Regions from separate parts of the Streptomyces sp. NPDC048643 genome, predicted to be linked through region 2. Evidence: riboswitches for the same ligand, from Rfam matches in the RefSeq annotation. Region 2 holds a riboswitch; each other region holds the start of a gene.

Region 1 (2,255 bases), on a different contig from region 2:
TAGACCCAGCTCACGGCGCGGAGCACCGGGCTCGGCGAGAGCCGGGCCAGCGCCAGCAGGATGCCGCCGAGAAGGCCCAACACCGCGCTGTACGCCGCGACTTCGAGCGTGATGAGCAGACCGTCGAGGATCGTCGGGCGCAGGAACCAGTACTGGAACCGGTCCCACTGGTAGAAGGGGTTGGTCACCAGGCCGTGGGCGATCTGGGCGACCAGCACGAGCACGACGGCCGTGATGATCCAGCGGCCGGGACGCCGGAGCGGAAGGACGCGCTGCGCCGTCAGGGGCTTCGGCGCGGCGGGGACGTCGGAACGGGGGATCACCTCGGCGGGCGGCGCTGATCCGGAGGACACAGCTATGCCCGGAGATTCACTCATGGAGAGCTCCAGCGGATTCGGACACCCCGGACCACGGCGAGCGGCAGCGTGATGTGGAGCCGTGAGGGCTCAGCACACGACGAGACACGGGCGCACGGGAACGGGGGCTGGACGGAGAGGGGGACACCGCGACAGCGGTGGTCGTCAGAGACTCGGAGGAAGAGCCGTCAGCCTTGGCGGAGGGTGCGACACATGCCCGTACACAGTGCGCTGTTGACGCGCAGCAGGTCGACGGAGCGGTCCGCGCACAGCACGTCGCGGCCGAGGCGCCGCCAAGCGGCCGTCCCGTCAGCTGCGTACATCGCTGTCACCATCACTTCTCCGGCCCTGGGGCATCTCGTTGTGGGCCGCACGTTAGGCCCGGCCCGAAAAGAATGTCAATGCGCGTGCCCACCAGGTGAGACCGCGTCGTCCGCCTTCTTGACGGCGCCGCGGGGCGCATCGAGACTGGCATGGACGGTCACGATTGTCAGCGCCCACGGCGCGGGTTCGCCCGCTCCTGTGGTCATCGGCCCCGGCTCGCTGACAGGCAACCCTTCCACCGCGACGGGGTGCCCCGGGTGACGACCGGGTCCCGCCGGTGCGGTGGGGCAAGCGTGGTCTCGCGTCCCGCGAGCCCCGGAGGTGGGACCGGTGAGAATGCCGAGGAACGACTTGACGAGGCGCCTGCACATCGATCTGTTGCGCGTCTCCAGCGCCTACTGATCCGCTGCCGGCCCGTTTCGGTCCTGGCCCGCGCGTTCGGCGCGGTCGCTTCGCATTCAGCCGCTCATCGCCCATGCCCACAAGGCGGCGATGGCTTCCTCGTTCCCCCTAGGGAGAGTCATGCCCGAGACAGCTTCGCGCGGTTCCAGCACAGCCGGATCCCGTCCCTGCGGCCAGAGTTCGACCACCCACACCGATGACGGAGAAGGTCTGTTCACCCGCGCCGGTGGCCCGAGTCCGTCCCCTTCGGCCACCCGCTCCAGGACCTCCGTCCCGCCCCTCCCCCGCACCGCCCACAGCCGCATCGGAGTCGGTCTGGCCGGCGGCTTCTACCCGGCGCCGCACCGCTACGAGGTGTATCTCGCGGCGAGTTGTCCGCGCTCGCTGCGTATCTCGATCACACTCGGCCTGCTGGGCCTGACGAACTCGGTCGCCACGACCCTGCTCACCCACCCCGCCGGAACGCCCGACGCCTTCGCCTCGCTGCGCCGCGCCTACGAGGCCACCGAACACCACTACGACGGACCGTTCACGGCACCCGCGCTCTGCGACCGCTGGACCGGACGCATCGTCAGCAACGACACCTCCGACATCCTCCGCGACCTCACCGGCCTGCCGTCCGAGCACGCGGGGGGCGACGCGCCCACCCTGCTCCCGCCGTCCCTGGCGGCCGACATCGAGGCCCTTCGGGACCTTCTCGACCGGGACGTCACCCCGTCCGCGCGCCCCACGGACCGCACGGCGGCCCTGGATCTCCTGGACTGCCAACTCACCGGCGCCGCGTTCGTGTTGGGGGACAGCCTGACAGCGGCGGATGTGGACGCGTGGGTGGCTCTCTCCCAACTCGGCCCGGCCGAAGTCCTGTGCTCCCACCCGCGCCTGCGCGACTACGTCCACCGCCTCGGTGAGCTCCCCGCCTTCCGGACCGGGAACGACGGAGTGCGCGCCGCGGCGTGAGCCCCGGCCCGCGAGGAAAGGGCCGAAGTCCTCGCGGGCCTCTCCCACGACCCACTCGTGTCTGGCCACGCGGGCCCGCGGAAGCGGCAGGCGCCCACGGGTCAGCCGGCCGCCTCCTCGCCCGTCTCGCACTCCACGGCCCTGGGCGCGGGCACCGGTGCCGGGGGCTTGTCGACGGTGGCGCGCAGGCTGCGTACCTGGGGTGACAACAGGGTG
Region 2 (2,255 bases):
CGACGCCGGGGTCGGTGAGCAGGGGGCCCACGATCCCGGTGACGAAGTCGGACGAGAACTCCTTGAGGTCCGCGTCGATGAAACAGACGATGTCCCCGCTCGTCACGAGCAGCGACCGCCACAGCACCTCACCCTTGCCGGGCACGGCCGGCATCCGGGGAAGGATGTCGTCGCGGTGCACGACTCTCGCGCCCGCGGCGGCGGCGACCGCGGAGGTGCGGTCCGTGGAGCCCGAGTCCACGACGACGATCTCGTCGACGAGGGGCACCTGCTGCATCAGGTCGTGGCGGATGATCGAGACGATCTCGCCGACCGTCTCCTCCTCGTTGAGCGCGGGCAGCACGACGCTGACCGTCGATCCGGAGGTGCGTTTCGCGGCCATGATCTTGTGGAGCGGCCGGTCGGTCAGGGACCAGGAGCGTGTGCTCAGCCAGCGTTCGACGTCATTCAGCACGGTCTGCGGCTCCTCACTGTCTGATCACACGCTCTCATCAGCGTGCCCGCTGCGGCCAGCGGCTGATCGCTTGCCGTCGTCTCGCGGTTCGGACGACTGCTTCAACTGTCCTGGCCTTCGGTTACAGTCTTGAACAACGCTGATGACCATCGCATGTCCTGGATCATCGGCGCGTAATATGCTCAACAGTTCAACAATCGAATACCGCTCATCCAGAGGGGCAGAGGGATACGGCCCGTTGAAGCCCCGGCAACCCTCCAGCCGGTCTCGTACCGATCGCCAGACGATCGCGTCGCGAGGCTCCCGGCTAGGGAAGGTGCCAAATCCGTCTCACGGCGAAGTGCGTCGTGAGGAAGATGAGGAGAAAGGGCCTCGCCTCCATGGCTGCGCAGACAGTTGCAAGCACCACGAACTCCGCAGAAGCGGTCGATCTCGGCCCGGCCGCGGCGCTTTCCTGCCGCGAGTGCGGACACCGCGTCCCCCTCGGTCCGGTCTTCGCCTGCGAGGAGTGTTTCGGCCCGCTGGAGATCGCGTACGACTTCTCGGCCTACGAAACCGAGGAACTCCGCAAGCGCATCGAAGCGGGACCCGCGAACATCTGGCGCTACGCGCCGCTGCTGCCCGTCCCCGCGGACGTGGCGGACAAGCCGAACATCAACCCGGGCTGGACCAAGCTCGTGCAGGCCGACAACCTGGCCCGCGAGCTCGGCGTCGACGCCGGCAAGCTCTTCGTCAAGGACGACTCCGGCAACCCCACGCACTCCTTCAAGGACCGCGTCGTCGCCCAGGCCATCGAAGCGGCCCGCGTCTTCGGCTTCACCACCCTCTCCTGCTCGTCCACGGGCAACCTCGCCGGCGCCGTCGGCGCCGCGGCGGCCCGCGCCGGCTTCCGCTCCTGCGTGTTCATCCCGCACGACCTGGAGCAGGGCAAGGTCGTCATGGCCGCGGTCTACGGCGGCGAACTGGTCGGCATCCAGGGCAACTACGACGACGTGAACCGCTTCTGCTCCGAGCTGATCGGCGACCCGGCCGGCGAGGGCTGGGGCTTCGTCAACGTCAACCTCCGCCCGTACTACGCCGAGGGCTCCAAGACGCTGGCGTACGAGATCTGCGAGCAGCTCGGCTGGAAGCTCCCGGACCAGCTGGTCGTGCCGATCGCCTCCGGCTCCCAGCTTACGAAGATCGACAAGGGCCTCCAGGAGCTGATCAAGCTCGGACTCGTCGAGGACAGGCCCTACAAGATCTTCGGCGCGCAGGCCGAGGGCTGCTCGCCCGTCTCCGTCGCCTACAAGGCCGGCCACGACGTGGTCCGGCCGCAGAAGCCGGACACCATCGCCAAGTCGCTCGCCATCGGCAACCCCGCCGACGGGCCCTACGTGCTCGACATCGCGCGGCGCACCGGCGGTGCCGTGGAGGACGTGAACGACGCGCAGATCGTCGACGCGATCAAGCTGCTCGCGCGCACCGAGGGCATCTTCGCGGAGACCGCGGGCGGGGTGACCGTCGGCGTCACCCGCAAGCTGATCGAGAACGGTCTGCTCGACCCGTCCCTGACCACCGTCGTCCTCAACACCGGCGACGGCCTGAAGACTCTGGACGCGGTGGCCTCGGACACCGGGCTGACCGCGACCATCCGCCCGAACCTCGACTCCTTCCGAGAGGCTGGCCTCGCATCATGAGCGTCAATGTCCGCATCCCCACCATCCTGCGCACCTACACCGGGGGTGCCGCCGAGGTGACGGCCGAGGGCACGACCCTCGCCGAGGTCATCGCCGACCTGGAGAAGAACCACACGGGCATC
Region 3 (2,255 bases), on a different contig from region 2:
CGTCACCGGAGCCGCGGGAGCCGTCGGGAGTCTCGCGGGCCAGGTGGCCCGACTCCTCGGCGCGGAGCGGGTCGTGGGCAGTACCCGTTCGCCGCGCAAGGCCGAACGCCTCAAGGCCGAACTCGGCTACGACGCGGTGGTGGTCCCCGGCACGGCACCGCTCGCCGAACAGCTCGCCGCCGCGGCGCCCGACGGCATCGACGTGCTCCTCGACACCGTCGGCGGCGAACAGTTGACCGCGGCCGTCGGCGCGGCACGGCGGGGGGCGCGGTTCGCGTTGGTGGGCGCGCTCTCCGGGCAGCTGTCGGCCGAACACGACCGCGACGGCACCACCTCGCCCGCGGAGATCGACACGTTCCGTGTCATCACGCTGGGGATCACGCTGCGCGGATTCAGCAGCTCGGACCTCGGTGAAGCGGCCGAGGAGTGGAACAAACGCTTCGGGGACTGGCTGCGCTCCGGTGAGATCGTCTTCCCTCACGTCCGGATCGCGGGCATTGACCGCGCACCCTGGGCGTTGCAGGAACTGTTCGAGGGGCGGCACACCGGCACCGTCGTCGTGGACCTTACGTAGCGGTCGGCTCAGCGGTGCCGTGGACTCCCGCGTCCTCGAAGATCATCGACGCGGCACCGGGTGAAGGCGGGGAGCGGATGCGGATCGGGGATGCGGCGGCGGCGGCCGGTACGACAGCACGCGCGCTGAGGTTCTACGAGGAGCGCGGATTGCTGCCACCACCGCGGCGCACCGCGGCCGGGCAGCGCGAGTACGGTCCCGGCGACGTCGCCCGGGTGAGGGTGATCCGGGACCTGCTCGCCCTCGGCCTGACGGTGGAGGACCTGTGCGGCCTGGCCGACCGCATCCCCCTGCTCATGGACGACCCGCGCAGACGGTGTTCCGGCGGCACGGACGGTCCCGGCGCCGGCGTCGTGCACCGCCGACTGGCCGCGCTCGACGCCGAGATCGACCGTCTCACCCGGCTGCGCACGCGCCTGGCCGCTCAGACGGGCCGCACGACCGACTGATCCTGAGGGGCACGTCGGTCGGGGGCGGCACAGCAGGCTCCGCCATCACGGTCGATCACGACGGCCGGTGTCCGGCACCCCTTGAGGACCGCACCAAGGTCCGCGCGATCAGGGCCAGTTGTTGCAGACACATGAATTCCCGCGACTCGACGTGCTGTGGCTCCTGGTCCGACGCCCTTCCACGCGATCTCGTCATTGACGGATCGGAGCATCGATTCGTACGATCGCGACCGGCATTGAGTGTCAGCGTCAAGCCCTGGCTCGCTGACCGGCAACCCTCCTCCGCGGTGGGGTGCTCCAGGTGAAAGCCCGGCGGGGTCGCCCGACCCCGCAAGCGCGAACCCCCGGCAGGGGGACGAGATGGGAGGCCCGTCGTGCGGAACAGCAGCAGCGACCTGAGCGCCTCGATCGCGGCCGCGGCGATGTTCTCCGGCTTCTCGCGCCGCCGCCACATCGACCTGGAGCGCTCCGCCAGCTGTCTGTGTAGCGGCTGACCACACGCCCTGCCGACCGACGCCCTCCGTCGGTCCGTTCGTACGGCGGCGAACAACAGCTCCCGGTCCTCCCGGCGTCATGAGGTCGGCGTGCGCGCGTCGCACGCCATCGCCGACGCACCCCTTCCTGCCCGGCTCGGGCCCGGCCCTTCGTCCGGGACCCGCGCCTGAGTGTCTGTTCCGACTTTCTCGTCCGAACGGTGCCGCCCGTCCACGGCTGCGCCGTCCCGCTTCGCCATGTCCGCTCCGGACAGGCGCGGCGACTCTGGAGTAGGAGAACCCCTTCCGTGACATCCCATCCGGACACCCGATCCGCCCGATGGACAGCAGCCGCCGCTGTCGTGACGAGCGGCATCCTGCTGAGCGGCTGCTCGTCGAGCGACGGCACCGGTTCGACCGACACCGACGCCCGGGCCAGGTCCGGTGGCACGCTGACCTTCGCGGTGGGATCCGACGCCGGCTGCGTGGACCCGCAGCAGGTGGGCAGCAACGACAGCATCTACTCGCTGCGCCAGGTCGTGGACTCCCTGACCGACCAGGACCCCAGGACCGGCAAGATCGTGCCCTGGCTGGCGAAGAGCTGGGACATCAGCTCGGACACGAAGACGTTCACCTTCCACCTGCGGTCGGGTGTGACGTTCAGCGACGGCTCGCCGCTGACCGCCCAGGTGGTCAAGGACAACTTCGACGCCGTACCGAAGCTCGGCGCCCTGGCCACCCTCGCCCAGGGTTACCTGA

Evidence for each region. Region 2 has a riboswitch for S-adenosylmethionine ahead of thrC (threonine synthase). Riboswitches for the same ligand answer to the same signal wherever they lie in the genome.
Region 1: it holds a riboswitch for S-adenosylmethionine, as region 2 does, so the genes downstream of both, AB0C62_RS06765 (putative leader peptide) here and thrC (threonine synthase) in region 2, are expected to answer to the same signal.
Region 3: it holds a riboswitch for S-adenosylmethionine, as region 2 does, so the genes downstream of both, AB0C62_RS25515 (putative leader peptide) here and thrC (threonine synthase) in region 2, are expected to answer to the same signal.

What each region holds. Positions count from the first base shown of each region.
Region 1 is NZ_JBEZHO010000005.1:16,891-19,145, reverse strand. Features, by position in the region: gene AB0C62_RS06775 (amino acid ABC transporter permease) at 1-377, opposite strand, end outside; gene AB0C62_RS06770 (hypothetical protein) at 545-679, opposite strand; SAM riboswitch class IV at 836-980, shown strand; gene AB0C62_RS06765 (putative leader peptide) at 1,017-1,082, shown strand; gene AB0C62_RS06760 (cell envelope biogenesis protein OmpA) at 1,203-2,039, shown strand; gene AB0C62_RS06755 (MFS transporter) at 2,141-2,255, opposite strand, start outside.
Region 2 is NZ_JBEZHO010000008.1:76,709-78,963, forward strand. Features, by position in the region: gene AB0C62_RS10700 (glucosyl-3-phosphoglycerate synthase) at 1-454, opposite strand, end outside; SAM riboswitch class I at 660-817, shown strand; gene thrC (threonine synthase) at 835-2,133, shown strand; gene AB0C62_RS10710 (MoaD/ThiS family protein) at 2,130-2,255, shown strand, end outside.
Region 3 is NZ_JBEZHO010000028.1:49,083-51,337, reverse strand. Features, by position in the region: gene AB0C62_RS25525 (NADP-dependent oxidoreductase) at 1-574, shown strand, start outside; gene AB0C62_RS25520 (MerR family transcriptional regulator) at 652-1,023, shown strand; SAM riboswitch class IV at 1,256-1,366, shown strand; gene AB0C62_RS25515 (putative leader peptide) at 1,398-1,517, shown strand; gene AB0C62_RS25510 (ABC transporter substrate-binding protein) at 1,805-2,255, shown strand, end outside.